3 regions of the Clostridium neuense genome follow, and region 2 is predicted to be linked to each of the others. Evidence: riboswitches for the same ligand, from Rfam matches in the RefSeq annotation. Region 2 holds a riboswitch; each other region holds the start of a gene.

Region 1 (11,086 bases), on a different contig from region 2:
TAAAGTTGATTACCTAGATGGAATCGACGATGGGATTAAAGGCATGAAAATAGGAATGCCAAAAGAATTTTTTGGAGAGGGTCTTGATCCAGAAATAAAAGCAGCAGTTGAAGCTACTATAGAAAAATTAAAAAGCTTAGGGGCAGAAGTTAAAGAAATGAGTCTTCCAATAACGGAAGAAGGACTTTCTGCATATTATATAATCTCATCAGCCGAGGCAAGTTCAAACCTTGCAAGATTTGATGGAATAAGATATGGATACAGACCAAAGGATTTTGAGGATGTATATGATTTAATGGAAAGCAGTAGAACAGAGGCTTTTGGAGATGAAGTTAAGAGAAGAATAATGCTTGGTACATATGCTCTTTCTTCAGGCTACTATGATGCATACTATAAAAGAGCATTGAAGCTTAAAAAGAAAATAAAACTTCAGTTTAAAAAAGCTTTTGAAGAATATGATCTTATACTTAGTCCTGTATCACCTGTACTTCCTTTTAAAATAGGAGAGAGAAAAGCAGATCCTCTTGAAATGTATCTTGCAGATATATACACAGTAAATATAAACCTTGCTGGAATTCCTGCAATATCAATACCTTGCGCCGTAAGTAAGGAGGGACTTCCAATAGGATTGCAGCTTTTAGGACCTCATTTTGGAGAAAAGAAAATATTTAGAGCAGCAAGAGCACTTGAAAAGGAGAGATAGATATGAGTTACGAAACCGTCATAGGTCTTGAAATACATGCTGAATTAAGCACAAAAACAAAAATATTTTGTAATTGCTCAACAGAATTTGGAGCTAAACCTAACGAGCATACCTGCCCAATATGCATGGGACTTCCAGGAACACTTCCTGTTTTAAATGAAGAAGTAGTTCATCTTGCAGTAAAAGCAGGGGAAGCACTTAACTGCAAAATAAATAAATTGAATAAAATGGATAGAAAAAATTACTTTTATCCAGATCTTCCAAAAGCATATCAGATATCTCAATTTGATTTACCTATATGCGGCGAAGGATATGTAGAAATACATACAAAAGATGGAATGAGAAAAGTAAGACTTAATAGAATTCATATAGAAGAAGATGCAGGTAAACTTGTACACATGGAGTATGAACCTTATTCACTTATAGATTATAACCGTGTTGGAGTTCCTCTTATAGAAATAGTTTCTGAGCCAGATATGCGTTCGCCAGAAGAAGCAGTTGAGTTTATGAAAACACTAAGGGCAATACTTCAGTATGCAAATATATCAGACTGTCGTATGGACCAGGGTTCAATGAGATGTGATGCTAACATATCTTTAAGAGAATTTGGAAAAGAAGAATACAATACTAAGGTTGAAATAAAGAACATAAACTCCTTTAAGGAACTTCAAAAAGCACTTGAAAAAGAGGAAAAACGTCAGAAAGAGCTTTATGATTTTGGAGAAGGCTTCAGAATAAAGCAGGAAACAAGAAGATGGGATGCAGGAAAGGGAAAAACTGTAACCATGAGAACCAAGGAAGATGCTAATGACTATAGATATTTTCCTGAACCAGATATAATTCCTATAGTTATAAAAGATGAATTAATCAAAAGTGTAAATGAAGAAATGCCAGAGCTTCCAGTTGATAGAACAAAAAGATTTAAAGAACAATATGAACTTACAGATAAGGAAATTGAGATACTTGTAGAGGATAAGGCACTATCTGATTACTTTGAAAAGGTAGTAGCTTTAGGTGCAGAGAGCAAAACTACTTCGAACTGGATGCTTGGAGATATGCTTAGATTAATGAGAGAAACAGAGACGGATTCTAAGAGTATACCTGTATCCCCTGAAAATATGAAGGAACTTTTTGATATGATAAAAGGAAAGGTTATAAGCAATACTGCTGCAAAGGAAGTATTTGAAGAAATGTTTAAGACTTCTAAAGAGCCTAAGGTTATAGTTGAAGAAAAAGGATTGTCACAAATAAGTGATAGTAGTGCTCTTGAAGGAATGGTTAAGGAAGTGCTTCAAAATAACGAAAAATCAGTTGCAGATTACAAAGCAGGTAAAGTGCAAGCAATTGGATATCTTGTGGGTCAGGTTATGAAAGCAAGTAAGGGAAAAGCAAATCCACCTATGGTTAAAGAAATATTGGAAAAAGAACTAAGTAAGTTATAGTAGTATCACTTTTTCTTTTGATAAAAAATAATATGTACTCAAATATTATAATAATATTTGAGTACATATTATTTTTTTTAGCTTCTAGGATCACTGTTGGTATTTGAATTTTTATTTCTTTTTCGTTTAGACCTGTCATAGGTTAAACCAATTTCATTTGATAATTCCTGTGTCATTTTTTCAAGAGTGCTTTTTGTTTTTTGACCAGCCTTTTTATTATCTTTGCTGTTTTTGTTACCTTTATGAGCCATATTAAAAGAACCTCCATGATATTCTTAGTTTGAATTAAAGTATTTAAAGGATTTGCACATTAATGTAGTATAACCAAAAGCAATAAATTTATTAAAATTATAAACACTATTAACAGATTATTAATACTTTTTTAAGCGTTATATTATACTATTTATTAAAAGGTTGTGGTATAATATTTTTAAAGTTAAATTTACATTGAGGAGTGATTATAATGAGTTTTTCAAATAAAAGAATATTAGGTACTATAGGTGGTTTAGTCATTGCATTTTTAGCAATATCATTATTTATAAAAATTCTTCCTGTACTTTTAGTGGCAGGAGTAACTATTTGGGGTGTATTTAAAATAACTAAGTGGTTTGAAAATAAAAGTAGTAGAAAAATGCAAACTAATAAAAAAGATAAAATATCTGAAGAGTTTTCAAGTATAGATGAAGAATTTGCATATAACAAAGATAATGTAGTAGATGTTGACTATACTGAAATCAGAAAATAATATTTTAACATAAAACATAATTTAAACTAGTACATTAATAAAAAGAATGATATAATTTAATTAAAATTTAATATTGTTTCTTATCAAGAGCGGTGGAGGGACTGGCCCTGTGAAACCCAACAACCAGCATTTTTCATTTGAATGTATGGTGTTAATTCCTGCAAATTTATTTGAGAGATAAGAGAAAAGTATATTCTAGAAATTAAAAAACTGTTTTTCTTACTCGAAAAGCGGTTTTATTTTTTTATAGGAGATGATAATAAAATGCCTAATTTAAGCAATAAACTTGATTGGTTTACGGAATCAATAATAAGAAAAATGACGAGAGTAGCTAATGATTGTGGTGCTATTAATTTATCACAGGGATTTCCAGATTGGGAGCCTCCACTTGAGATAACTGAAGCTCTTAAAGAAGCAGCAATTCATGGACCACATCAATATGAAATTACCTGGGGATCAAATGAATTTAGACAAAAACTAGCTGAAAAACAGAGAAAATATATGGGCATTGATATAAACCCAGATGAAAATATAGTTGTTACCTGTGGAAGTACTGAAGCAATGATGGTAGCAATGATGTCTGTTTGTGATAAAGGAGATAAGGTAATTGTATTTTCTCCTTTTTATGAAAACTATGGAGCAGATGCAATACTTTGTGGAGCTGAACCTATTTATATTCCACTTATTCCACCAAAGTTTAATTTTGATAAAGAAGCTTTGAAAAAAGCATTTGAGGAGAAACCTAAAGCTTTAATACTATGTAATCCATCTAACCCTGTTGGAAAGGTATTTACAAGAGAGGAACTTTTGTATATAAGTGACTTGGCTAAAAAATATGATACTTTTGTAATAACAGATGAGGTTTATGAACACATAGTATATAAACCATATAAACATACCTATATGGCATCACTTCCTGGAATGAAGGAAAGAACTATATCATGTAGTTCACTTTCTAAAACTTATTCTATAACTGGGTGGAGACTTGGTTATGTTATAGCTGACAAAAAAATAATTGATAACTGCAAAAAAGTTCATGATTTCTTGACCGTGGGGGCAGCAGCACCACTTCAAAAAGCTGCATGTGCTGGGCTTAGTCTTGGAGAAGAGTATTATGATAATTTAATTAATATTTATGATAGAAAAAAACAGCTTTTCTTGGATGGATTGGATGCAGCTAAACTTAAATATTTTGAACCTCAAGGTGCATATTATGTTTTAGTTGATATATCTGAATTTGGTGAAAAAAATGACTATAAATTCTGCCAGTGGCTTGCAAATGAAATAGGAGTTGCAGCAGTGCCTGGGTCAAGTTTCTTTAAGGAAGATGTTAGCAATTATATTAGATTCCATTTTGCTAAAAAGGATGAGACCTTGATAGAGGCAGTAAATAGATTGAAAAAATTAAAAAAATAAAAAAGTTGACAATTAATTTCTATTGGCTTATATTTATTGTGGTAATTGATATGAATTAATAAGAAAGAAGGGACTCGCACTTGGTATATTTTGATAATAGTGCAACTACTGAGCCTCTTAAAGAAGTTTCAGAAATAATGAAGGATGTTTTTTATAATTATTATGGAAACCCGTCATCACTTCATTCTTTAGGTAAAAAGGCAGAGGATAAGCTAATAGAATCAAGAAAAATTTTGGCAGATACAATAGGAGCAGAAGAAAGTGAAATTATATTTACTTCTGGTGGAAGTGAATGCAATAATTTTCTCATAAAAGGTTTTGCAAAACCAGGATTACACATTATAACTTCTAAAATAGAGCATCCTAGTGTTTTGAATACTTTTGCTCAGCTTGAAAAATGGGGAGTAAAAGTTACATATATAGATGTAGATAGTAAAGGAAAAATAAACCTTGAAGAGCTTGAGAACAGTATAACAAAGGATACTGTTCTTGTGAGCATTATGCATGTTAATAATGAAACAGGCACTATTCAGGATATTGAAGCTATAAGTAAAGCTATAAAAGCAAAAAGTTCAAGAGTAAAATTTCATGTAGATGCAGTTCAAAGCTATGGAAAGTTAAAGATAAATCCTAAAAAAATGGGAATAGATCTGCTTTCAACTAGTGCCCATAAAATATATGGACCAAGGGGCATAGGTTTTGCATATATAAGAAAGGGTCTTATGCCAGAACCACTTATAGCTGGCGGTGGACAGGAAGCAGGCTTACGTGGTGGAACAGAAAACCTTGCTGCAATTGCAGCTTTTGCTTACGCAGCAAAAAATATACATGAGAATATGGAAGAAAACTATTCTAAGGTGAAGAGTCTAAAAGAATACTTCATAAATAAAATTTCTAAAATTGAAGATATTAAGATTAACTGTGGAATGGGCGAGGATTTTCTTCCACATGTAGTTAATGTTTCATTTAATGGAGTAAGAGGAGAAGTACTAGTACATGCGCTTGAAGATAAAGAAATATACGTATCTACTGGGTCAGCATGTTCATCAAAGAAAAAGCATATAAGTCATGTCCTAGCAGCAATGGGAGTTGAAAATTGTTATATGGATGGTGCTTTGAGATTTAGTTTTTCGCCTAAAAATACATTCGAAGAAATAGATTATGCAGTAGAAAATTTAGAAAAAATACTTAAGTTTTTGAGGAGAATAAAAAAATGAAAAAACTGATAATGGTTAAATATGCCTCTGAAATTTTCCTGAAGGGTTTAAATAAGGGCAAATTTGAAAAAAAATTAAGAGACAATATGAAGAGATCATTAAAGGGTTTGGAATATACTTTTGTTCATGATTCTGGAAGATGGTTTTTAGAGGGCAGCGATGTTGATGAAATTATAGAAAGATTAATGAAGGTATTTGGAATTGCTGAAATTTGTGTGGTATCACAGATAGAAACAGATTATGATGCTATAAAAGCTAAGGCACTTGAGGAAGTAAAGGAAAGTGGAGCTAAAACTTTCAAAATAGAGACTAACAGGGCAAACAAAACTTTTGCATATAATTCAATGGAGATAAATAGAGAAGTTGGAGCTTATGTTCTAGATAATCTTCAGGATATAACTGTAGATATACATAATCCAGAATGCATGGTTCACATAGATGTCAGAGACAATACTTATGTTTATTCAAAACCTATAAAGGCGCTTAATGGAATGCCATATGGTACTAATGGAAAAACACTTCTTATGCTTTCTGGTGGAATAGATTCTCCAGTTGCAGGGTATATGATGGCAAGACGAGGAGTAGAGGTTGATTGTGTATATTTCCACAGTCCTCCATATACAAGTGAAAGAGCTAAAGACAAAGTTAAAAAGTTGGCTGAAATATTAACTGGATATATTGGAAGAACTAATTTATATGTGGTTCCTTTTACAGATATTCAGATGCAGATAATAGAAAAGTGCAGAGAAGACGAACTCACTATAATTATGAGAAGATTTATGATGAGTATCGCTTGCAGAATAGCAAAGGACAATGAAATACATTCTGTTGCTACAGGGGAAAGCATAGGTCAAGTTGCAAGTCAAACAATGCAGGGGCTTGTGGTGAGCAATGATTGCGCCGATAGACCTGTATTTAGACCACTTATAGCACTTGATAAGATAGACATCATGGACATTTCAAGAAAGATAGGAACTTATGAAACTTCTATACTTCCATATGAGGACTGCTGCACTATATTTGTACCAAAGCATCCTAAGACAAAGCCTATTTTGGAGCAAATAAGAAAATCTGAAAGCATTCTAGACAAAGAAAAGCTAATAGAGGAAGCTATTGAAAAAACGGAAATAATTAGGTTGTAAAATTTAAAATATAGTTGTATAATGTTTATAACATGAACGTAAATTTTATTTTTGCATAAAATGTTATTAAAGGTGAATCGATGATAGGGAATAGTAAATTAAGTTTATAACATCAGAGATAAATCCACATTGGCTGAAATGGATTTTTGGGAGAATTTAATTGAATGCACCCTTGAGAACCGGGTTGAAATGTATTTTATACATGGTGAACTACGGCGTGTACGCACGATAAAGCGTTAGGGTATTAAGATGTACCTAATTACGAGTGCTGTTTTTATTGCAGCAAGTAGAGTGGGACCGCAGATATAACTTCTGCCTCTATAAGATTTTTATAGAGGCAGGAGTTTTTTTATTTTTTAAGATTTTTAGAAGGAGTGTTTAATTATGAATTCAGCAGCTTATTTTAATGAGATTGCAGAAGATTGGAACAAAATAAGGAAGGAGTATTTTAAGGATGAACTGAGAAACAAGGTTATTTCTAAAGTTAATATAAAAGATAAAGTTTGTGCAGACTTAGGCTGTGGCACTGGTTTTATATCTCTTGGACTGTCAGAAAGGGCAGACATAGTTTTTTCAATGGATAATTCAACAAATATGCTTCATGAATTAAAGAAAACTACTTTTAATAAAGGGATAAAAAATATATATCCAATGAAGGGCGATATGTATGATTTGCCACTATACGATGAGAGTGTAGATGCAGTTTTTATCAATATGGCGCTTCATCACATAGAAGATATACAAAAAGCAGTTAAAGAAATGCAAAGAATACTAAAAAAGAATGGAACTTTAATAATATCAGATGTAGAACAGCATAATGGTACTTGGGCTAGAGAAGAAATGCATGATGTTTGGCTTGGTTTTTCTCATAAGCAAATAAAAAGTGCTATGGAAAAAGCGGGCTTAAAGGAAATAAGTGTTGAAAGCAGTGGACTTAAATGCACAGGTTATTCAAGTAAAGGTGAGTTTACTGAAGTAGGGATATTCATAGCACAGGGTAAAAAATATTAAATTATAAATAAAAACCTAGTAAAACAATATGAAAAATATAAAATGGAGGAGATATTATGAAATTTGAATCACTAGTAATACATGGAGGAATTGATGGAGATAAGGAGACAGGTGCAGTTAATGTTCCTATATATCAGACGTCAACTTATAAGCAGGAAGAAATAGGAGTGAACAAAGGTTATGAATATTCAAGGACTGGAAATCCTACAAGGGCTGCACTTGAAAAACTAATTTCTGATCTTGAGGAGGGAGAAAAAGGTTTTGCATTTGCATCAGGAATGGCAGCTATTACGGCAGTCATAATGCTATTTAAAAGTGGAGATAAAATTTTAATATCAAATAATGTTTATGGAGGTACTTTTAGAGTACTTGATAAAGTTTTTAATAATTTCAATATAAAATATAAAATGGTGGATATGACTGATATAAAAAACATTGAAACTAATATAGATGAAGAGGTAAAGGCTATCTTTATAGAATCGCCAACTAATCCACTTATGGATATAACAGATATAAAAGCTGTTTCAGACATAGCAAAGAAAAATGGACTCTTAACAGTTGTTGATAATACTTTTATGACACCATACCTTCAAAAGCCACTAAAACTTGGTGCAGATATTGTACTTCATAGTGCAACAAAGTATCTTGGAGGTCACAGCGATTTAATAGCTGGACTTGTGGTAGTTAATAGTGAGGAACTGGCAGAGAAAATTCACTTTATACAAAACTCTACAGGAGGCATACTCCAACCTTTTGACAGTTTCTTACTCATTAGAGGAATAAAGACACTTCCAGTTAGAATGGATAGACATATTGAAAATGCAACTGCAATTGCAGAGTTTTTGGAAAGCAGAGAAGAAGTAGATAAGGTATATTATCCAGGACTAAAAAGCCATCCCGGTTATGAACTTCAAAAGAGGCAGGCAAAAGGCGCTGGAGCAGTATTATCCTTTGTAATAGATAAAAAATATGATTATAAAAAGTTTATGAAGAATATAGAACTTATAACCTTAGGTGAAAGTCTTGGAGGAGTTGAATCACTAGCATGCCATCCAGCAACTATGACACATGCTGCTCTTCCGTATGAATTGAGACAGGAGCTTGGAATAGTTGATAACCTTATAAGATTATCTATTGGAATAGAAAATGTTGAGGACTTAATAGAAGACTTAAAAAAGGCTTTTGAACTTATTAGATAAGCAAGCTTAAAGATTGAGAATACTAATATTAAATTCATGCTGATAAACTGGAATTTAGCGAGGTGACATTGATTTGGGATATTAAATAAAGCTAATAAATCTAAGACGATAAATCCTAAAATTCTAAGAGAATTTAATAACTCGCTATCGCTCAAACAGATTAAATTCTCTAAGACTTTTACGATTTACCATCTAAGATTTATAAAGCTTTATTTAAACCATCCCAATTCAACATCGCTTCACTTAGCCCGAAAAAGCAAGGAATATTTTTCTCCGATTCTCTACGAAAAATACACCGCTGACGAGATTTTACAATAAAAAGCAATTATAAATTCTTTAAATGATGGATTATAAAGATTTACACCAAAATTCAGTAGGTACGGAGGAATTTTTTCCTTGTATTACCGTGGGAGTGAAATAACAATGCTGAAGGAACGATTTAAAAAGATTCTAATAAATCTTGGTTCAAAAATTGTAAAATGCTTAGATATTTCAATCTGTCTGAGCGATGGCGAGTTATTGAAATATCTTAGTATTTTATGATTTTTGAACCTTAGATTTATAGGATTTTTTTAACGCGACGAAGCATTGTTACTTCACAACTTCCAGTTTGTCAGGATAAACTTGAAATTTGAAATTTTTAATTTGTCAGTTATCCATATATAAGATAGGGGATGTTAAAAATGAATTATTTAAATGATATTAAGGATTTTATTGGAAATACTCCAGTTTTAAAGATAAATAATATTCAATTCACAAAAGGAATAAACGTATTTGCTAAGCTTGAAAATTTTAACCCAGGTGGAAGTGTTAAAGATAGAATAGGAGTATACATGATTGAAAAGGCTGAAGAAAGTGGACAGCTAAAAAAAGGTGGAACAATAATAGAAGCTACAGCTGGAAATACAGGAATAGGTGTTGCACTGGCAGCTTTAAATAAGGGCTATAAGGTTATATTTGTAGTTCCTATGAAGTTTTCAATAGAAAAGCAAAAAATAATGAGGCTTTATGGGGCTGAAATTATAAACACACCAAGAGAAAAGGGTATGCTTGGTGCTGTAGCTAAGGCAGAGGAGCTTTTGAAGGAAATACCGAATTCTATATCGCTTAAACAATTTGAAAATCCTGCAAACCCACTTGCACATTATGAAACTACAGGACCAGAAATATATAAAGCACTTGATGGAAAAGTAGATTACTTTGTAGCAGGAGCAGGAAGTGGTGGAACATATACCGGTATAGTTAAATTCTTAAAAGAAAAAAACCCCAAAATAAAAGGAATACTAGTAGATCCTGTTGGTTCAACTATGGGAGGCGGAGAAGAACTATGTTATAATATAGAGGGTATAGGAAATGATTTTATACCTGATACCATGGACATGAAGCTAGTGGATGATATTATAAAGGTTAATGATGATGAAGCCTTCGAAATGGTGAGGCTTTTAGGAATAAAAGAGGGACTTGTTGTAGGTTCGTCATCTGGGGCAGCCATGGCAGGAACTTTGAAATTATCTGAGAAAATAACAGGTGGAAATATAGTAACGCTTTTTCCAGACAGAGGAGACAGATACTTTAGCAAAGAGTTATTTTAAAAGCAGTAAAAGGTGAAAAGTCCCCTTTGATTTTGAAGTTAAAATGTATGGAATCTTTAAATTTATGATTCATAATGTTTTACAAATAAGTTTCACTATATAATTTAGAAAATTAAGAGCAGAGAGTACGGAGCAGATTTTAACTTGTATCATCGCTTACCCAACTCTCTATTCTTTACTTTGTACGAAAGGGGACTATTTAATGAGTTACGATTTTGATAAGGTGATTGAGAGAAGAAATACAAATTGTGAAAAATGGGATGCAATGGGAGAAGATGTGCTTCCAATGTGGGTAGCAGATATGGATTTTGAAGTGCTGCCAGAAATTTTAGAAGCAGTAAAAAAGAGAGCTGGACATGCCGTGTATGGATATACTAGATTTAGTGATAAATACTATGATGCTGTAATATCTTGGGTTAAAAGAAGGCATAACTGGAATATAAAGAAGGAATGGATTGTATACTCTCCAGGAATTGTTACAGGACTTAATTTAATAGTAAAAGCATTAAATCAAGTTGGGGACAAGATTATTATTCAGACACCTGTTTATTATCCATTTTTTAGAGCTATTGAAAATAATGGTTTTAGAGTTCTTAGAAATCCTTTGAAATTTGAAAAT
Region 2 (11,086 bases):
TAAAATAATTATAAAACGACAAAATATACTTGTTGCAAAAATAGTATTAAAATATTGTTAATCTTATCTATAATAATATATTACAGTAATATAATGGAAACTTATTTCAATGTTGAGTTAGATATGCAGATATAATATAATATAAATAAGACAATATTAAAACAAGACTAGAAGTCTTTTTGTTTTTTTGTTGATTTTATTTGAGGTGAATATTTATGAAAAAAATTTTATGTTATATTATGGCTTTTGCAATCATAATTTCATTTTCTGGATGCAAAAGTAATTCTAAGACTAATGTGAATGTACCAAAAGAAAAGAATAGTAAAACTCAAGGAATAAGTCTTGATATAATGGTTACAAATAAATATCTTTACAATATAGTTAAAAGCTTAACTGGAGATAAAGATAATGTTCAATTTATGTTTAGTAAGGATGATAGTAATATAAGGCAGTTTAAGTATACATCTGATAGTTTAAATAACATAAGTAAATATGATTTATTTATTTATACTTCAGCTGACTTTGAACCTTGGGTATCAGGTTTTCAAAATAAGCTTGATAAAAGTAAGATTGGTGCAATAGATGTTTCAAGAGGTACCAAAATGAATTCTCTTGATAAGGATGATAAAAAAAGCGATGAAAACATAGATAAAAATCCCTACTATTGGGGAAACTTTGATAATTACAATACGGTTCTTTTAAATATAAGGAATGCACTTGAAGAAAAGGATCCCAAAAGTAGAGATTATTATGAAGAAAAATTCAAAAGCTGTGTAAAAGCTGTAAGGGATATGGAAAAGGAATTTAAAGATGTAGTTAAAGATTTTGATGATTACACATTTGTTACTACACAATATAAGTTTGATTATTTTTTTAGTTATAATGGGTTAAAAAGTGTTAAGGTTAAAACACAAGTTAAGGGTACTCCAGTTCAGGACATAAGTGATAAGATAAGCAATCAAAATAAAGTGTGTTTTATTTATGATGATGATAAAGATTTAAATGATAATATTGAACTTGTAAAAAAATATTCAATGAAAACTTTGAAGTTTAATATTTACTATGAAAATGGAAACTTAGTAGATATGATGAAGAAAAACGAAGCTTCTATGAAGAAAATAATTAATAACTAAAACTATAATTGTAACAAAAGAGACAATAGGTATTGAAGCGGCTAAAATAACTAACCTCCATGAAACAGTAAAGGGATTTATAAAGAAAAAGGTCTTAGAACCAGAAAGTATTTTGCCGCTTGCTACTTTAAATGTGGCAAAAGCATTAGAAATTTATCCTCTTCATAAAATCTTCATATAGGCATGCTAATATCTAAGAGAAAAAATTAGAGGAGGATTAATAACTATGAATATGACACATTATATGTCGCTATTAGCGGATAATCAGCCATGGAATTTGATTATTTTTATGGCTATTCCAGTAATATGCGCTGAAACACTTACAATAACAGAGTTTTTCATCATATTTAACAGAGTAAAAAATGGAGGAATAAGAAGCTTAAATAAATATGTTGGTATTTTTGATGGAATATACTTTACAGGTATATTTATATATTTATTATTTAATGCTGTTATACCGCTTACTACCACAGGAGGGTGGCATACTTGGGTAGACGTAACTGCTGTTGGGTTTTACTTAAGTGGAGTTGTTTTTCTTCTTCCAATCGCTTTGATGGAGCTTGGAATAATATTTAAGCATAAAACCTTTGAGGAAAAGATGAAAATTCATTTTATTCTTGTAGGTGGGTTCCTAGTTGTTGCTCATATTGCTATGATTTTTGGTATGGTAAATCCAAAGATTGTTAATAATATGTCGTCAATGCCAGGTATGTAGATGAATATAATTATGATTGAAACTTTTAAATAAAAAAGACTAGATTTTAGATTGAAATAAATTAATCTAAAATCTAGTCTTTTTCTTTTTAAGTTTGGCAGGGGCAGTAGGAATCGAACCCACAACCAACGGTTTTGGAGACCGCTACTCTACCAATTGAGCTATACCCCTATAATAAATAACTGTTAAATTACCAACAACAAATATTATAAGCCAGAATAAAGATTCAGTCAAGCATATTTTAAGAAAAATTGTAAATTCTTTTATGTAGTTTAAGCATTTTATATTTAAGTTGTGATAAATAGAATTTGTTGAAATATATATTTTAGTTGTTATAATTAAATAAAGACGCATATACGATTTTTTAATAGTTATAATGCATATAAAATGATAAATTTGAGGTGAATTTATGGAAGAAAAAATATTATTAGTAGATGATGAAGAGAGTATTTTAAATGTGCTTTCATATGCATTAAATAAGGAAGGATATGAAACTGAAAAAGCATATAATGGACAAGAAGCTTTGGATAAGTTTCGCATTTTTAAACCTGATATAGTTATACTTGATTTGATGCTTCCAGTTATAAGTGGATATGATGTATGTAAAAAAATAGAAGATGAAAATGTTGGAATAATAATGCTTACAGCAAAGAATGATATTGTAGATAAATTGTTAGGACTTGAGCTTGGAGCAGATGACTATTTAACAAAACCTTTTGATATTAGGGAAGTTATAGCAAGAGTAAAATCTCTATCTAGAAGGTGTAAGAAGACATCATCAGCTTCAATAAATAATAATTTTATAGTAATAGACGATTTCAAAATTGATTATAGGGAAAGAGTTGTAACTATAGGAGGGAAAGAACTTGAATTTACGGCAAAAGAATTTGAATTGTTGTATTTACTGATTTCCAATATTAATATTGTATATACAAGAGATCAATTACTTGATTTAGTGTGGAATATGGAATACATAGGTGGTACGAGAACTGTTGATACACATGTTCAGAGAATAAGAAAAAAATTAGGCGATAAATATGAAAAGCTAATAATGACTATTCATGGTGTAGGGTATAAAGGAGTGAATCCATATGAAAGTAGGAATAAAGGTTAAATTAACTTCATTTATAACCTCACTGTTAATTCTAGTAATAGTACTCTTGAGTTTTTTAGTTCTTAGGGGAATTAAAAGTTATCAGAAGATGAAAAATGAAAGCATACTTTTAAATCAAAAAAACTTGTTTGAGCAGTATTTATCTAATGAACTAAATTCTTCTAAATACATAGATATGAAAAATCAAAAGGAAATTCATTTAAATAATGCTGATTTATTTAATAAACCATGGTTGAATTCAATTCCAGCAAGTATTTATGATGTAAATGGAAATTTAATGTATACAATTGAAAGCAGTAATAAAAATAGCGATGATGAGAAAATGATAAGATACTGTTTACAAAATAAAATAGCATATGAAGAAGATGATAATCAACTGTACTATTATTCACCAATTAAATATAATAACATTATAGTTGCAGTATTGAGGCTTAGATATTCGGTTAAGGAAACAAATGATTTTTACAATAATATTAAAATGTTATTTATTATATTGGGGTTAATTTCATTGGTAGTTGGAATTGCTTTTGGAATTTTGTATTTGGTTCCGTTTACAAATGATATAAATAAAATAATTTATTCAGTAGCCAATATTCAAAATGGAGATTTTAAAAATATAAAAAAGCTTAGTAGAAATGATGAACTTGGAACTTTAAGTAATGGTGTAGAATTTATGAGTAATACCATAGAAAATGATATTATTGTTTTAAAAAAGCAAAGAGATGATTTAAGCAAAGCTGTTGAGAAACTAGAAAAAATGGGCAAAGAACAAAAAGAATTTATAGGGAATGTTACTCATGAATTTAAAACTCCCCTTACGTCAATAAAAGCATCAGCAGATATAATGCTTATGTATGAGTATGATCCTAATTTTGTTAAAGAAGCTTCAAGCAGTATAGTTAAGGAATGTAATAGACTTTGTGATATGGTTGATAATGTTTTGAAGCTATCGTCCTTGGAAAAATATGATTTTGAAGTGAAAAAGAAAGCTGTTAAGCTAAAACCTTTAATTGAGCAGATTTCTTCTAGAATGCTTGGAAAGATAAAAAAATACAATATCGAATATAGCACTAACCTTAAGGATTTAACCATAATAGGTGATGAGGAAGGAGTTAGGCATATACTAATTAATTTAATAGATAATGCTATTAAGTATAACAAACCTAATGGAAGCATAAGCATATGTACATATGACAGGGAAAAGGAAGTTTATATAGAGGTGGCTGATACTGGAATTGGTATTTCTGATAAGGATTTAGATAAAATATTTGAAAATTTTTATAGGATTAAAAACGATAGGAGTAGGAAAACTGGAGGAACTGGAATTGGACTTTCATTTGTTAAAAAGATGGTTGAAAAGCAAAATGGGAGAGTGTTAGTAACTTCAGAAATAGATGTTGGTTCAAGGTTTACCATTATATTGCCGCAAGATATTAAATTAATGAGTTTACATTAATATGACATTATCGTGATATTAATGTAAAGGTAGTAGAATATGATAATAATCATAAAACATACTAGGAGGTAATATTATGGTAAAGAAAAAAGTAATGATAGGATTGCTTTCAGCTGCTGTTTTGTGTACAAGTGCAGGTATTGGTTATAAACAAATATTTGCCAACAATGTTAAAAAGAATGTTACGCTTTTAAGCTATTCAGCAGCAAAGGTTGCAAAAACTGATGCAACTTTTAAAATTAATGCTTTATCTTGTGGTGAAGCTGTTGAATGGCTAAGTGACAATGAGGTTTTGACCTTAAATAAAAAGTCAGAGTATAGTAATCCTAACATACCAGGTATTAAATACCCAGTTTATTATTTAAGTGTGTATAACATAAATACAGGAAAAACAAAAGATTTTAAAGATGTTAATGATGCTGGTGATCCTATTAAGATTTCGCCGGATAAAAAATATGTTCTTTATACTGAACCAAAAGTTATGCCACAGGTAGGTAATACTGAATGGCAAAATGATTTGAATTCTGGCAAGCTTTTTAGTAGAAGTGTAAAAATATTAAATTTAACTAATGGAAAGATTACTGATTTTAAGGGAGAGTATAAGGCAAAAGAAGCAAATTATAGTTGGATAGATAATAATAAATTATTTGTTTATTATCCAAATGAAGGAAATAAGTGGAATGTTGAAAATGTAGATGGAACAATATATAAGACGGGCAATGTTAAAGCTCCTGTTGCAGGAAGCCATCCTTGGCCTGCAAGTAATTTAAATATTAAAGTTTCTGGAAATGATGTTTCTGGTAATTTTATAGTAGAAGTTGATGATCCTTCTGCAACTGGTGAAGACATGAAATCAACATACTACTCTGTTAATGTAGCAACAAATGAGATGAAACAGATATATAGAACCGTAGGAACCGCTGTAGGATATACTTTGGAAAATAATGTGCTTTTAATTGATGATTGGAATAAAACCGATGATTTTACAAGACTTGTTTATTTTAATGATGAAGGTGTTAAGTTGGGTGAAGCTAAAACTACTGAATTTAATAGGAATAGTGCTGTAGGTCCTGTATATGATATTTCGAAGGACGGAAAAACTATTGCATTTCCAGCTATAATACCATTACCAAAGGGTACTCCAATTAAAGATGTAATTAAAGATACTACCACTTCCTTAGATATTTTGGATTTATCTACTGGTAAAATGAAGAAAGTTTATCAAAGTAAAAATTTAATAAAGGACATAAGGTGGAGTCAAGATGGAACATCTTTAATATTTAATGATGGAAAACAATACATTCTTAAGATACAGTAAAGTGCTGGAGATGATTGGGATAGTTTTTTTAAAATATTACAGACAAAAAAGAAAAGTAGCTGATAAACTATCAACTACTTTAAACACTTGAAAATATTACTGCTAAACTACATTAATGATATTTGGCAGGGGCAGTAGGATTTGAACCCACAACCAATGGTTTTGGAGACCACTACTCTACCGTTGAGCCATACCCCTTTATGTATTAATAATCGTTAAATATATAATAATTACCGACAAAGACTATTATAAAATAGAAATCCTAATCAGTCAAGCACGATTTCTTAATTATGCTTATTTATTTGATATTAGTATGTAATTGCTTTAAATTTTAACCCTGGAAAATAATTAATAGAATATACTTAATATAGTCATACTTTTTTAACAAAAATGGCTTATTATTAAGTTACAGGCAAGTAATGATAATAAAAAAGATATTTACTAAAGTAGTTGAAACATCCCTCTTTTCAACTACTTTTTTTTGTTCCACACTAGAATATAAAAACATGTTTTGTGGAGCTTATACTAAGCCACTATTAATTATATAATTATATAACAGAGTATTTAAGGGAGTTGTTATACATGAAAATAGGTGTGCTTATGGGTGGAATATCATCGGAAAGAGAAATATCCATTCTTTCTGGAAAGGAAATTGTTAAAAATCTTGATAAAAATAAATATGAAGTTTATCCAATTATAATAAATTCAAAGGATGAGGTAATTGAAAAAGTAAAAGGTATAGATTTTGCATTGCTAGCTTTTCACGGTGCTTTTGGAGAAGATGGAACTATACAGGCTCTGCTTAATAGCATTTCAATGCCTTATTCTGGTTGTAATATGCTTACAAGTGCTATATGTATGGATAAAAAGCAAACTAAGAGGATATTAAAGGCAGAAAATATTAATACAGCGCCTTTCTATGTTATTTATAAAAATAAAAAAGTTGATTTTGAAAAAATTGAGTTACTTCAGTATCCTATGTTTGTAAAGCCTAATAATGGAGGATCAAGCATAGGCATATCAATGGCTTCAAATAAACAAGAGTTGGAGCAAAATATAAAAGAAGCTTTTAAATATGATGATGAAGTTATAGTTGAAAAATATATAGCTGGGAATGAATATACAGTTTGCATGCTAAATGGAGAGATTTTACCTATATTATCAATTAAGTCAAAGGGGAATTTTTTTGATTATAAATGCAAATATACTGAAGGAGAATCTGAAGAAATATTGGCAAAGATTCCAAACGAATTAGAAAATAAAATAAAAGATGTTTCAAAATGCTGCTGGCAGATATTTGATTGCAAGGCATATGTTAGAGTTGATATTATAGTAAGTAATGGAATGCCATATGTACTGGAGTTAAATACACTTCCAGGAATGACAACAAATTCGTTGTTTCCTAAAAGTGCAGCATTAGCAGGAATGAAATACAGTGTCTTGTTAGATAAAATAATTGAATATTCTTTATGAATGGTGGTAAAAAAGTGGACTATATTGAAGCAGCTAAAAAAATCAAATTAAATTCTATAAAAGTAAATTTTGATGTAGAAAATACTGAAAAATTACCTATTGGAACATCAAAGGTTGGTGGGCATCCAGATTTGCCAGAGGGCTTTAAATGGTATTATTTTAATGGAAGGGTTCCTCTTGAAGATTTTACAAAAAATAGACCGCTTAGTTTTATTGCTCAAATAAATTGTAAAGAAGTTAAAAAGTATGATTTAGATAATAGACTTCCAAGCACGGGAATCCTTTATTTTTTCTATGAACTTGAAACTATGTCCTGGGGATTTGACCCAAATGACAAGGGTTCAGCCAGGGTTTATTATTACGATGGAGATATTTCAAAGCTTGTTAGAACTGATTATCCAGAAGACATGCCTAGAGAATATAAGCTGCCTTCAATAAAATTAACCTTTGAAAGTGAAGAAAATATTCCGGATTATGAAGAAATCGAAGACATATGCAATGAGTATAATTCAAGTGGATATGAAATATATGATGAATTTAAATATAAAGGTAATATGGCGCCTGATTTTTCAAATAAGCTTTTAGGATATGCCGATTCTATTCAAGGCTCTATGCTTCATGAATGTGAAGGGGTTTCAAGAAAAATATATTGCGGCGGAAAATTGGATATTACGCCTGAGGAGCAGGAAGAAATAAAAGCACATAAAAGTGAATGGAAATTACTTTTTCAGCTAGGTACTGTTTCAAAGGGAGATTTTGAGCTTATGTTTGGTGATTGTGGAGAAATATATTTTTATATAAGAGAAGATGATCTTAAAAATAAAAACTTTGAAAATGTGTGGCTTATATTGCAATGTGGTTAAAAATAATAAATATATTTTAAAAAAGTATATTGACATGAGTTTAAAACATGATATAATTTAAACATAAGCAAGTTAATAATTCCTATTTGATTAATAGGAAATAAAATCGAATAAATATTTAGCATCTTATCAAGAGAGGTGGAGGGACTGGCCCGATGAAACCCAACAACCAGCATTTTTCATTTGAATGCATGGTGTTAATTCCTGCAAATTAAGTTTTGAGAGATAAGAGGATAATTAAGCTAACAGTATATAGTAAATTAATCCTCTTCATGGTAGAAGGGGATTTTTTATATACAGTTTTATATGTATCTTCAAAAAAGCAATTGAAAGATGTGCAAATATTAATTTGAATTTTTGAAAAATTACAAAATATCAAAATTAATTATTAAAGGAGAAATTAGAAATGAGTGAAGAAAGAAAGTTCGGTTTTGAAACATTACAAGTACATGCAGGACAGGTGCCAGACCCAGCAACAGGAGCAAGAGCAGTTCCGATTTATCAGACGTCATCATACGTATTTAAAAATGCAGATCATGCAGCAAATTTATTTCAATTAAAAGAACCAGGAAATGTTTATTCAAGAATAATGAATCCAACAACAGATGTGTTTGAAAATAGAATAGCAGCACTTGAAGGTGGAGTAGCTGGTCTTGCAACAGCATCAGGACTTGCAGCAATAACATATGCAATCTTAAACGTAGCAAGTGCAGGAGACGAAATTGTAGCAGCAAGTACATTATATGGTGGAACTTATGAATTATTTGGAGTTACATTAAAGAAACTTGGAATAAAGGTTGTTTTTGTAGATCCAGATGATCCAGAAAATATAAGAAAAGCAATAACAGATAAGACAAAAGCAGTATATGGAGAAACCATAGGAAATCCAAGAATAAATGTTCTTGATATAGAAGCAGTAGCAAACATAGCTCATGAAAATAAAATACCACTTATAATAGATAATACTTTTGGAACACCATATTTAATAAGACCAATAGAATTTGGAGCAGATGTTGTAGTACATTCAGCAACAAAGTTTATAGGAGGTCATGGAACAACTATAGGAGGAGTTATAGTTGATGGTGGTAAATTTGATTGGAGAGCAAGCGGAAAATTTCCTGATTTTACAACACCGGATAAGAGCTATAATGGTTTAGTATATGCAGATTTAGGAGCACCTGCTTTTGCATTGAAGGCAAGAGTACAACTTCTTAGAAATACAGGAGCAACACTTAGTCCTCAAAGTGCATTTTATTTCTTACAAGGCTTAGAATCACTTTCACTTAGAGTTCAAAAACATGTAGAAAATACAAGGAAGGTAGTAGAATTCTTAAGTAACCATCCAAAGGTTGCATGGGTTAATTATCCTGAACTTGAAAGCAGCCAATATAAAGAACTTGCTAAGAAGTATTTACCTAAAGGAGCTGGTTCTATATTCACATTTGGAATAAAGGGAGGACTTGAAGCAGGAAAGAATTTTATAAATAGCGTTAAATTATTCTCACTTCTTGCAAATGTTGCAGATGCAAAATCACTTGTAATACATCCTTCAAGTACAACACATGCAGAACTTAATGCAGAAGAACAAAAAGCAGCTGGAGTTACTCCAGATATGATAAGACTTTCAATAGGTGTTGAAGATGCTGATGATTTAATTTGGGACTTAAATCAAGCTCTTGAGAAAGCTTGATGAAGTAGCAGTATTTTAAAAAATTAAATAAACTTTTAATTAAATTTATTGACATTGACGATGATATAATTAATGATTTGAAAATATTAAATTGTATTAGAAAATGTATAAGATATAAAACTCAGGGACTGCAATTAGAATTAGTTTATTTACAGCCCCTGAGTTTTTATATTATATTTTTGAAAAATATTTTTTAATCACTTAAAGCATTTTTTAAGTCACTTATTAAATCATCTACATTTTCAATTCCTACTGAAAGTCTTAAAAGTTTGTCTGTTACTCCAAGTTTTGCTTTAACTTCATGAGGCATATCTGCATGGGTTTGTGTATCAGGGTAGGTTATTAAGCTTTCTACTCCACCAAGACTTTCTGCAAAAATGATTATTTTTACTTCTTTTAGTATCTTCTCAACGGTAGCTTTGCTATCTACATAAAAAGATATCATGGATCCAAAACCAGTAGCTTGGTTGGTCAAAATTTCATATCCAGTATGTTCTTTAAGTCCAGGATAAAGCACTTTTTTTACTTTGTTTTGAGTTTTAAGAAAATTTGCTATCTTTATAGCATTTTCCTGCTGCTTATCAAGCCTTACGGATAGAGTTTTTATACCTCTTAATATAAGCCAGCTGTCAAAGGGAGGAAGAGATGCGCCAGTAGAAACTTGAATAAATCTAAGTTTTTGGACTAAATCTTCATCGTTCACAATAATAAAGCCAGATAGAGTATCATTATGTCCACCAAGGAATTTTGTACCACTATGAATAACAATATCCGCACCTAGGTTAAGCGGTTTTTGGTAATATGGTGTCATGAAAGTATTATCTACCATAAGCAAAAGATTGTTCTTTTTTGTTATTTCTGAAACTTTTTTTATATCTGCTATTTTCATAAGTGGATTTGTTGGAGTTTCAAGATAGATTGCTTTTGTATTTGCTTTAAGGCTTTTTTTTATGTTTTCAATGATAGTTGTATCTGTATAAGTAACTTCAATCCCGTAGTCTTTATATATCTGTTCAAATATTCTATAGGTTCCTCCATATAAATCATCTGACACTATTAAATGCTCTCCACTTTTGAAAATTGTCAAGAGGCCTGATATAGCGGCCATACCAGAGGTATATGCTAAGCATTCCTTGCCATTTTCAAGTAAGGCAACTGTTTTTTCTAATTCTTCTCTTGTTGGATTCTGAAGTCTCGAATAATCATATCCTGTGCCGTGGTTTAAGCCTTCATGTCTAAAGGTTGCACTTTGATATATTGGGTAGCTTATTGCACCTGTTCTAGTTTCAAAATTACTGCTTCCATGGACTGCTTTTGTCTCAAA
Region 3 (11,086 bases), on a different contig from region 2:
TATACAAATACCTGTAATTCCTATATACTACTGATATTTCCTTTATGTATGAAATCATATAACGCATACCATCTACATTTACTACTTTATTTACATATAAATAATTCTTATCGCTTATCTCTTTTATCTCATAAGTCACCTTGTTATTAGGTATATGCCAATCATTTTTATGTTTTATTATTCCTTTTCCAAAACTATCATATATAACCTTATTATTAGCATCAAATATCTGAAAATAGCTTTTCTCATTTGATACATATCTTATATAAGAAATAATAGCAGAATCTATATTATTCTTATCATCATTATTCTTCATATAAATAAGCTGCATTCTACCGACAATGTCAACGGAATCACAAAATCTATTTTGCTCATTTATTCCAGAATCAATTTCACTTTGCAAATCTATTTTAAAACTTCTATTTATTAAATATATAGTTGACGGAACAAAGAAAACTTCAAAGACAACTAGTGTGCATATAAAAATTTTTTCCCAAAGTTTCATTTATTCCTCCAGTCTATATCCTAATCCAAATATAGTCTTTATTTCATTTTTCAAATCTAACTTTTTTCTTATCCTTTGTATATGATTATCTACAGTTCTTGTTTCGCCATAATAATCATAATTCCATACATTCTCAAGTATTTTTTCTCTAGTTAAAACACTATTTTTATTTTGAATTAAAAACAAAAGTAGTTCAAACTCCTTTAAAGTAAGATTAACATCTCTGCCATCTACCTTAACTTTTCTCTCATCTACATTTATCTCTATATTTTTATATAAAAATATATTACCTTTTTTACTGTAATGCCTTAACGTATTTTCAATTCTAGCCAAAAGCTCAATTCCTTCAAAAGGTTTAGTAATATAATCATCAGCTCCTAATTTTAGACCATAAACCTTGTCAACAACCGAAGCTTTAGCTGTCAAAAAAATAGTTGGGATATTTAATTTTTTAACCTTTTGAAAAATAGTAAAACCATCAATCTTGGGAAGCATAACATCAAGTAGAAGTAAATCAAATTTTCCATTTTTAATAAGTTTTAAAGCTTCCTCACCATCATAAGCTTGTATACTTTTATAGTTTGATATATTTAAATTAAGCTTTATTAAATTTGAAATTGCAGTATCATCTTCAACAATTAATATCTTTATCACTGTTAGCTCACCCTTTTAATACTTTATTAAATAAAATTATCTTACGCTCCATAAATATGAAATTCAAAAATATTTTTTGCATAAAATATACCAGATTTATTATACACCTTAACTCTCTGCAAAACATATATAATTTGTATATAAGTTGTAATATTTAGTTGATTAATAGCAAAACATGTAACATTTTTACATAAAAAAATCTGTATAAATTTCATACAGAGAAAATATAGTGGAATTCATACAGATTTTATAGCTATAAATTAATATTATTACAATATTTCAATCATTAACTGCATAATCTTTTTTTATAATTTTTAATACGTTACTGGTCAGTATTTGGAATTTGTCAATAAATTTATTTAAAGCATATCCTGCAATAAAACAAAACATTATTTCAGCAATATCACCTACAAATTTATTACCAATCAACTTAGTAAGATTTAAATACGTCAATATCTGCATCTCTACTAAATAAACCTCATATGAAATATTTCCTATAGATTTTAAAAACTTACTCATAAAACCTAATGATTGTAATAAAACTCCTAAAAATATAAAAATCATGGATACATTAATATCATATAACCAATAATATTCACTATTGCCTGAAAATACATAATGACTACTAATGCTGCCAATAACTAACACTATAATAATAAGTTTGTACATGTCTTTATTTAATAACTCTATTATATTTCTTTCATAAGTTGCAACTAAAATTCCAAAAGGAAACGAAATAAAGTGAAGAGAATACTGCCAAGATAAATCACCTATTGGGCTTATGAATTTTGATACTTTAAATAAATATGAAAAACAAAATAATAAGATAATGCTTATTTTTTTGTGTTTGCTATATCTATAAATAATAAAGAAAATAGCATACCATAACAAAATAAAAGATATATACCAATATGTTCCATCTAGTGTTCTTTTCGTATCAAACCCAGTAAAAAAAGTTATTATTCTATGTATAGAGTAATTAGATTTTTCTCCGTATATTCTCCACACTAATTCAAGTAAAACAACAATTATAAGTGGTGTATATATTTTCTTAAGTCTTCTTAATATAAAATCAATACCAACCCCTCTTTTTTTATATGATTTATAAACACCATAACCAGACAACATTAAAAAAATATCTACACCAATTGCTCCAAAATTTCCAATAGCCTTTGCATCAAAATAATACATTAATTTCATGTGCGCTAATATAACAAAAATGATAGCTACTCCCTTTAATTGAATTGTAGAATCTTTATCCATAAAAACTAATTTATTATATTCGTAGTTATTACAAGATGAAATTAATATAAAAAATAACAGCACGGCTAAAATTAAACTTAATTCCAACTTTAGACCTCCATATCATTAGTTTTACAATCATTATATGCTATAAATGTGTAAGGTGAATATTCTATTTGCAATTAAAGTGTAAAATTAATTGTATTGATTAAACACCCTTTTAACTACAAAATAAAACTATTTACCCTACATTTTAACTATTAAATATCGATAATAAAAAAGGATTTTGCAATAAAATAAAGAATATTTAATTATTATAGTATTTTTCTTTTTTATAGTGGGGTTGGAATATTTATGGAAAGTTTTATGGACGAGCTTCAAGACCAAAAGGTTATTTCTAAGAATGACGTTTTAATTCTAAAACAATATATAAACAAAAAATATAGTAATTATACTCAAGTTCAAAAGCTAAACGTTTTAACTTCATCTATACATCAAATTCTAGATAAGAATATTGATGGAATAGAAAAAGAATATACCGCTAAGCTTAAGCAAGATCTTCTAAAAAGTACCTTATTAAAAAACGGAAAGACAATTTTTCTCATAGATATATTCAACACATGCATTTCCAAAAAAGATGCTGAATTTAATTTCTATGAAAGTGTTTTAAATTGGGTAAATTCTAAGGTAGAAAACAAAATTTCTATATCAGAATTTAAAAAATTTGATATAGAGCTATCTCCTATTAAAGAGGATAATTCGGAAATTAATTTAGATACTCAAAATGTCCCTGTAGAAACTTTAGTACCTGAAACCATACCTTTAGTTATAAACCAAAAGAAGCTAAAAACAATCCTTAATTCAAAAATATTTAAAGGTTCTATTTGTGCTTTATTTGTGATTACCATTGCTCTTTACAATTCTTATGCTATTAAAAATATCATAAATACTTCAAAAGCAAAAAATATAAAAATTACTTTTAAAAAAACAGCCAAAAAATCCGAAGCTTTTATTGCTTCAGCTAAATTACCCAATTCTAATTTACCTAATTATTTTAGCTATAAAAATATAAATGAAAACTCTTTAAAAAAATATTTACACAATAAAAACTCTTTATTAGAACAGGAACCTTATTTTTCAACAATACTTGGAGTGGCAAAAGAATTTAATTTGAATCCGCTTGTTTTATTCGCAATTACAGGCCAAGAGCAAGACTTCGTACCAGCTAATGAACAATATGCAAAGAAAATAGTAAACAATCCCTTTAATGTTTTCCACAGCTGGCAAGAATATAATACCAACCTTAAAGATGCTGCCGAAATAGCCAGCAGAACTGTAATTAATTTATGCAAAGATAGGCCAAAAACTGAAGAACCTTTTCACTGGATAAATAGAAAATACGCTGAGGACCCCAAATGGGGAGAAGGAGTTCTTAAGCTTTACAATGAACTTGAAAAAAACAATGCTAAATGATGCATCTATATAAACGGATTAAAATATCTGGTTCCTCTATGTAAATTTAGACCAAGCGAAATAGCAAACAAAATAACGCCAACAGCAATTATTAAAAAATCATTCTTTTTAAACTTTCTTTCCTTGTACCAAGTACGCTTTTTATTATTTCCAAAAGCTCTAAGTTCCATGGCACAGCTAATAGTTTCTATCCTATCAAGACTTGAAAATATTAAAGGCATAAGTATAGAAATAGCATTTTTTATTCTTCTCGTAAATTTTTCTTTAGAAGACATATCTATTCCTCTAGCTTGCTGTGCAAATGATATATCATGATATTCTCCTTGAATTTCTGGTATATATCTCAAAGTAAGTGAAACTGCATATGCAATTGAATAACCAACTCCTATTTTATTTAACGAGGCAGCAAACTCACTTGGATCTGTAGTTACAATAAATAAAAGTGCCATAGGTAAGGTTACAAAATACTTAATTGCAATATTAAATTGATAAAATAACTGTTCCTTTGTAAAATAATAACTTCCTGCTATATGAAGCAGATTATGTCTGGTTCCATATATTTTCACACCTTGATAAGGCGCAAATGCAAAAATAAGTATGGTATTTATAACTAAAAAGAAAAGTATAAAATATATTACAAAAGACACATCCTTAAATCTTATTTTCGAAAATCTAAATGCAATTCCGCCTACTATAACAAGAGCTACTAAAAGCCTTGTATCATATGTAATCATAGATGCTGCTACCCAGAATATAAAAAATATTAACTTTGCAGCACCAGTAAATCTATGTATTGGAGTATCTTTTTTTATATAAGATAACATAGCGTTATTCATGCTCATATTTTTCTATTCCCCCTATCATAATCTATAAATGCTTTCACAAAACTTTTAGGCTTATCCATATTTAACTTAATTGCTAACTCAAATATAGAGGTTGTCTTAAGATTTGCAGCTTCTATTACTTCACTATTAGTCAAAACATTTATAGCTGTATCATCAGCAATTTTACTTCCTTTAGAAAAAACTATAGCATGCTGTGTATATTCAAGCATTAAATGCATATCATGAGTAATCATAACAATAGTAACACCCTTTTTATTAAGTTCAACCAAAAAATCCATTATCTCTGTATAATGCTTAAAATCTTGTCCCGCTGTTGGCTCATCCAAAATTATAAGTTCAGGATTCATGACCAATATAGATGCTATTGTAACTCTTTTTTTCTGACCAAAACTAAGCGCTGATATGGGCCATTTTCTAAATTCATATAGACCACAGATTTTTAAAACTTCATTGACTTTTTTTGTTATTTCTTCTTTTGGAACCATCTTTATTGCTAAAGCAAATGCAACCTCATCAAACACCATTACCTTTGAAATCATTTGATTAGGATTTTGCATAACCATGCCTATGTACGAAGAACGTTCTTTAATTGTATCTTTGGCTATATCTCTTCCATTAAACAGTATACTTCCCGACTGAGGTTTATGAAGTCCACATATTATTTTAGATATAGTTGATTTTCCCGCTCCGTTTTTTCCAACTATACTCACCATTTCACCTTTTTTTATTTTAAATGATACATCTCTAAGCGTTGCCTTTTCAGAAGTATATCCAAAAGAAATATTTTTAAGTTCCAAAATCGTGTTGCCATTTTCCTCTTCATTATTATATGGTAATCCTTCATACCAATTGATTACCTTATCCCTGCAATTTTTAAGTTTTATAGTATTAATATGCTCAGGCTGCATGTCACCAGTAATATCACACCCCGCATACTTTAAAGCTGTTATGTATAAAGGCTCTCTTATTCCACAAGCCTGTAAAATATTTGAGCACAAAAGCTCACCTGGAGTCATATCCGCAGCAACTTCTCCATCATTTATAACAATTATTCTATCTACATCTGAACTTAAAACATCCTCAAGTCTATGTTCTATTATAATTATAGTTTTATTCTCTTTTTTTTGCAGATCATCTATTAATTTAACTGCATTTTTACCTGACAGCGGATCTAAATTTGCAAGTGGTTCATCAAATAAAAGTATATTAACTTCATTTACCATTACGCCTGCAAGGGTAACTCGCTGCTTTTGTCCACCTGAAAGCTTTTGTGGCGACGAATCTATAAATTCCTTCATATCAACTATACTAGAAACTTTAGAAACTCTTTCTATCATCTCTTTTTGAGGAACGCAGTCATTTTCAAGTTTAAAAGCTATATCCTCTGCAGCAGTAAGTCCTATAAATTGGCTATCAGGATCTTGAAGTACAGTACCACAATATTTTGATATTTCTGGTATACTCATCTCTTTCGTCTCATGCCCCATTACTTTTAAGCTTCCAGTTATTTTTCCTTTATAATGAAAGGGTGAAAGACCATTAATGCAATTAGTTATTGTACTTTTCCCTGATCCAGATGGTCCGACTATTAAAACTTTTTCTCCTTCATATATAGTAAGATTTATATTTTTTAATGTTGGCTTCGCCTGAACTTTATACTGAAATCCAAAATTCTCGAATTCAATTACCTTTTTTCTCACTTATATCACCTACCTAGTTATGTGCAAAAAAAACAAGTGCCTTTATTATAATATCACATTTAAAGACACTTATTTAACTGTTTCACTAATTTTATTTACTCTTCTTTATTCAAACTTCCAGTCTTTGTCCTAGTTTTAGCATAAGTAAATAGTAGTATTGTACCTATTATTCCTACTGTAATCATATTTGCGACACCTGCTGCAATTCCTTGAATGAAAACTTTATTTACTGGCTCGCCATACATCACTATATCTAAAGTTGGTGCTACTAAAAACCATGCAATTGCATTTCCAATAACTTGTATAACATTAAATATAATTGCTTGTTTAAACCCAAATAAACCTTCTTCAATATTTATTTTTCTAGCTGCAATTCCTACTATTGCTCCAAATATTCCTGAAGATAGCTCCCAACTAAACCAAATCTGTCCATAAAAAATAGAATCTTTTAATACATGTCCTATTAGTCCTATAAATAAGCCTGCAATTGGTCCAAATATAACAGACATAATTGATAAAAATGCATAGGTTGTTTCTATATTAGTATTCGGAATACCAGATGGGATAGAACCAAAACGTCCTAATATTATAAACACTGCTGCTCCAATACCTATAGCAACAACCGTTCTAATTGGTAATTTACTTTTTTCCATATTTATCCCTCCATTATAAAAAAATAAAAACTGCAATTCAATAAGAAAAGCAGTTTTTTTAACAAATTTACATTTTCTTATCTTGCAAATTATTTTGCAGGAATTAACACCATACACTAAACATGCTGGTTGTCGGGTTTCACAGGGCCAGTCCCTCCGCCACTCTCGATAAGATTTATTTAATACTCATTAAGTATATCATTTTTTTAACTTATGTCAAATCTATCCTTATTCGCTCTTGGCAATTGCTGAATATTTAACGCTTCCCGCAGTAAAAAACGCTAGTGCAATAAGTATTAAAATAATGGTATTAGGAAAGATTCTAAAATTTTTAATGCTATCCATAGCCCAATAAAAAGGTGTAATTTTCATAAGGATTTCACCTAAAGGGAATTTGCCTTTCTCACTTATCCCTATAAAATAGATAGTAAGCATTAATAGGTTTATTAACACTACTATAAGTGCTCCCATTTGAAATTGTTCAGACATTCGTGACGCCATTATTGCTGTAGCTATAGATATCATACTTATTAAAATTATATTTAAAACTTCAAATGCAAAGCTTTGAAAACCATATTTAAAAACTAAATTTATTACAAAAAGGGAGCCTATAGAGGCTGCAGATTGAACTATTACCATTGATAGATATATACTGCCTAATATACTATACTCATTATTTGCTGTAGAAGAAACTCTCTCTAATATTTTCTCCTTCTTAAGACTTATTAAATCTTTACCAAACAAGGTTGAGTTAATAATCATAAGATACATAATGTTTAATACAGGAAAAAGTTTATCCTCTCCTATTGATTTATCGGTTTTTTTGTAATCAATATGTATAATATTCTTTTCTATTTCACTTTCATCTTTAATAATATTGCTTTCCTCTAAAACATTAACCTTCATAATTTCTTTTATACTATTTTTTAATCTATTTTCAAATTCATTGTTAATATTTCCAGCTTGAAGCTTATAAACATTAACTACAGGTTTTAATTTTTCATTAGCGCTTTTAGAAAAATCAGCTGGCAGCTCGTATACAGCTGTATATTTATTATTTTTTAAGTCTTCTAAAGCTTCAATCTTATTTTTATAAGTCTTACCTATTTTTAATTCTTTAATAAGCTTATTGCCATATGCACCTCTATCTAAATTGATTACTGCAATTTTACCATTAGAAGTTTCGCTTTTATTATCTCCAGTAAAATACACAAAGCCTGTAAGAAGTATTGGCACAAAAAACATGAACACAATATTTTTATTATTCTTAAAGTATCTTTTACAATTAGCTAGTAAAACCATAATAAAACTCATATACTAAGCAGTCTCCCATCTAATTTTTATCTTAAAAAGAGCTATAATATAAATAACTATAGAAAAAATAATCATGTAAGCTAAATTTTTTTCTATACTGCTAAAAGAATTAAAAAGCATGCATTTTTTATACGTATCCGGTACTATATTTAAAAAAGCAAGTTTAGATACTTTTATATAAAGCCCATTAGAAACCTCCTGAATTGGAACAAAGGTTTCTCCAAAAAATGTTTGAAAAAAAAGCAAAGCTGTAAGAATAGGTATTGAAAATTCATCGTTAAAAAAGGCTATAATAAATCCTGAAAAGCTTGTTATTAGTAAACTTTGACAAATAAGTACAACTGCTAAATTTATAAAATTACACCCTCTAAAAGCAAAACCAGTTACAATAAGTGTCAATATATATACAGCTCCAAAAATTATGCTGTACTCAAAATAACATATTAATGTTGTATTAAATAATTTTTCTTTCCTCATAGGCATAGCCATAAGCCTTTTAAATATACCATCTTTTTTCTCTTTCTTATAAGAAGCGGCTATGTTTACAGCTATTGCTACAATAATATAACTAATTAGAGTAGCACTTAAGGTTTCATAGGAATTTAAAGTCTTTTTAGATTTTACAAATTTGCTTTTAAGTATTTTTTGAGAATATATATTATTTAAAGCAGCGTTTATTTTCTTCTTATTTTCTGCGCTTAATAAGTCCATGTTATTTGAAATAATCTTATTTTCAGTAATAATTTTTCCATAACTACTTATGATACTGTTAATGGTATCTTTATCATCTTGTAGTACATTAAATTTTCCACTAACTGTTATCGTAACACTGCCGAGCTTAGTTATTTTTTCTTCATACCCCTTTGGTATTTTAATAGTGATTTCTCCATTTTTAACTATCTTAACTATCTTATTTATATCCGAATTTTGAAAAATTTCTTTGAACTCTGCAGACCCTCTGCTATGATCTTCATCAATTATAGTTATATTAATTTTATCAATTTGGGTTTTAGGACTATATATATCTTTATAAAAATACCCAAGACAACTAACAATCAGAACAGGAAAAACAGCATATGCTAATAGTATCTGTTTCCAACTTGCAACTACTCCCTTAAGGGCTATAATAATATTACTCTTAATTGACATATATTTCATCCTCGTACATCTAATCTCTTAAATTTTTACCTGTAATGGCCAAAAAAACCTCTTCCAAAGAAGCCTCTTCGAGATTAAAACTTTTTATTTTTTTATTTTCTTTTGAAAAAAGCAAAAGCAGCTCCTCTATTTTAAATTTACTTTCATCCATAAATATCTTAATTTCTTCGTTTTCAAAAAAAACATCTTTTATACCACTTAACTCCTTTAATCTTAACAATAACTGGTCATTAAAATCACTTACCTTTAGTCTTATAGTCCCATGTACACTTGCCATAGCTTTAATTTCTGATTTTGAACCATAAGCAACTTCATTTCCTAAATCAAGGATAAATATATTATTACATAGAGTTTCAACCTCCTCCATATAATGCGAAGTATAAATTATCGTGGTTCCATCCTCTTTATTTATTCTTCTTATAAATTCAAATATACAATTTCTTGACTGTGGATCTACCCCTACTGTAGGCTCATCCATTATTAAAATTTTAGGCTTATGCATAATTGCTACTGCAAGATTGAGTCTTCTTTTCATTCCTCCAGAAAACTTTTTTACCTTATCCCTTTTTCTCTCTGTAAGTCCAGTTACAGAAAGTGCCATATTGATTCTATCCTTTAAAAGTTTTCCAGAAAGTCCATAATATGCTCCAAAATACATTAAATTATCATATGCTGAAAACGCATCCATAATAGCAAGCTCTTGAGGAACAAGGCCTATCATATTTTTTGCTTCTACAATATCATTCAAAATCGAATATCCACCAAGTTTTACATCTCCACTATTAGGTTTTATAATTCCAGACATTATATTAATCAAGGTTGATTTTCCTGCGCCATTAGGTCCTATAAGACCAAATATATCACCTGATTTAACATGAAAAGAAATATTATCTAAAATAAGCTTATCATTAAAACGTTTAGTAATATTATCAACCTTAACCTCGTTGTTCATAGTATCCACCTCATATATATCTTACAAAATATCAGCATATTTTTATAGTGCACATGGTAACTAAAAAAATTACTTAAGTAACTATATTGTTTTTAAATGCAAAAATTGTAAGTTGAGTTCTATCTCTAAGCTCAAGTTTCGAAAGTATTGCACTTATGTTATTTTTTATAGTTCCCTCCGTTAAATAAAGCTTTTCTCCTATTTCTTTATTAGAAAAACCATTTGCAACTTCCTTTATTATACTAATTTCCTTTTCACTCAAATCATAGGATTTTTTTATTTTATCTATTGAGCTTTTTTGGCTATACTCTACATTTTCACTTATAATTTTTGAAGCAACCTCTGGATTAATAACTACATTTCCTTTCATACATGCCTTTATTCCCTCATAAATAAGGTCATAATCACTATCCTTTAATATATAGCCTGATGCACCATATTTTAATGCCTCATGAATATATTGAACATCATTAAATGTAGTTAATATAAGTATTTTTATATCTTTAAATTCTTTTTTTATAAGCTTAGTTCCCATAACACCATCACTTTTAGGCATTCTTATATCCATTAAAACCACATCAGGGCTACTT

Evidence for each region. A riboswitch is a leader RNA that binds a small molecule or an ion and turns the genes downstream of it on or off. The one in region 2 is predicted to bind S-adenosylmethionine.
Region 1: it holds a riboswitch for S-adenosylmethionine, as region 2 does, so the genes downstream of both, ACJDT4_RS00520 (pyridoxal phosphate-dependent aminotransferase) here and ACJDT4_RS08435 (O-acetylhomoserine aminocarboxypropyltransferase/cysteine synthase family protein) in region 2, are expected to answer to the same signal.
Region 3: it holds a riboswitch for S-adenosylmethionine, as region 2 does, so the genes downstream of both, ACJDT4_RS18765 (ECF-type riboflavin transporter substrate-binding protein) here and ACJDT4_RS08435 (O-acetylhomoserine aminocarboxypropyltransferase/cysteine synthase family protein) in region 2, are expected to answer to the same signal.

What each region holds. Positions count from the first base shown of each region.
Region 1 covers NZ_JBJIAA010000001.1:97,569-108,654, reverse strand. The annotation lists gene gatA (Asp-tRNA(Asn)/Glu-tRNA(Gln) amidotransferase subunit GatA) at 1-703, shown strand, start outside; gene gatB (Asp-tRNA(Asn)/Glu-tRNA(Gln) amidotransferase subunit GatB) at 706-2,145, shown strand; gene ACJDT4_RS00530 (small, acid-soluble spore protein, alpha/beta type) at 2,223-2,396, opposite strand; gene ACJDT4_RS00525 (hypothetical protein) at 2,609-2,890, shown strand; SAM riboswitch class I at 2,968-3,074, shown strand; gene ACJDT4_RS00520 (pyridoxal phosphate-dependent aminotransferase) at 3,155-4,306, shown strand; gene ACJDT4_RS00515 (cysteine desulfurase family protein) at 4,387-5,523, shown strand; gene thiI (tRNA uracil 4-sulfurtransferase ThiI) at 5,520-6,665, shown strand; gene ACJDT4_RS00505 (class I SAM-dependent methyltransferase) at 7,050-7,676, shown strand; gene ACJDT4_RS00500 (bifunctional cystathionine gamma-lyase/homocysteine desulfhydrase) at 7,733-8,875, shown strand; gene ACJDT4_RS00495 (PLP-dependent cysteine synthase family protein) at 9,559-10,467, shown strand; gene ACJDT4_RS00490 (MalY/PatB family protein) at 10,670-11,086, shown strand, end outside.
Region 2 covers NZ_JBJIAA010000006.1:108,086-119,171, reverse strand. The annotation lists gene ACJDT4_RS08480 (metal ABC transporter substrate-binding protein) at 216-1,133, shown strand; gene ACJDT4_RS08475 (DUF6803 family protein) at 1,360-1,848, shown strand; tRNA gene ACJDT4_RS08470 (tRNA-Trp) at 1,944-2,019, opposite strand; gene ACJDT4_RS08465 (response regulator transcription factor) at 2,258-2,962, shown strand; gene ACJDT4_RS08460 (sensor histidine kinase) at 2,940-4,418, shown strand; gene ACJDT4_RS08455 (hypothetical protein) at 4,495-5,736, shown strand; tRNA gene ACJDT4_RS08450 (tRNA-Trp) at 5,860-5,934, opposite strand; gene ACJDT4_RS08445 (D-alanine--D-alanine ligase) at 6,319-7,209, shown strand; gene ACJDT4_RS08440 (YwqG family protein) at 7,224-8,072, shown strand; SAM riboswitch class I at 8,196-8,304, shown strand; gene ACJDT4_RS08435 (O-acetylhomoserine aminocarboxypropyltransferase/cysteine synthase family protein) at 8,479-9,762, shown strand; gene ACJDT4_RS08430 (trans-sulfuration enzyme family protein) at 9,956-11,086, opposite strand, start outside.
Region 3 covers NZ_JBJIAA010000017.1:79,680-90,765, reverse strand. The annotation lists gene ACJDT4_RS18795 (sensor histidine kinase) at 1-505, opposite strand, end outside; gene ACJDT4_RS18790 (response regulator transcription factor) at 506-1,159, opposite strand; gene ACJDT4_RS18785 (acyltransferase family protein) at 1,439-2,509, opposite strand; gene ACJDT4_RS18780 (hypothetical protein) at 2,756-3,874, shown strand; gene ACJDT4_RS18775 (energy-coupling factor transporter transmembrane component T family protein) at 3,880-4,710, opposite strand; gene ACJDT4_RS18770 (ABC transporter ATP-binding protein) at 4,713-6,419, opposite strand; gene ACJDT4_RS18765 (ECF-type riboflavin transporter substrate-binding protein) at 6,515-7,072, opposite strand; SAM riboswitch class I at 7,147-7,247, opposite strand; gene ACJDT4_RS18760 (ABC transporter permease) at 7,301-8,386, opposite strand; gene ACJDT4_RS18755 (ABC transporter permease) at 8,390-9,535, opposite strand; gene ACJDT4_RS18750 (ABC transporter ATP-binding protein) at 9,555-10,496, opposite strand; gene ACJDT4_RS18745 (response regulator transcription factor) at 10,570-11,086, opposite strand, start outside.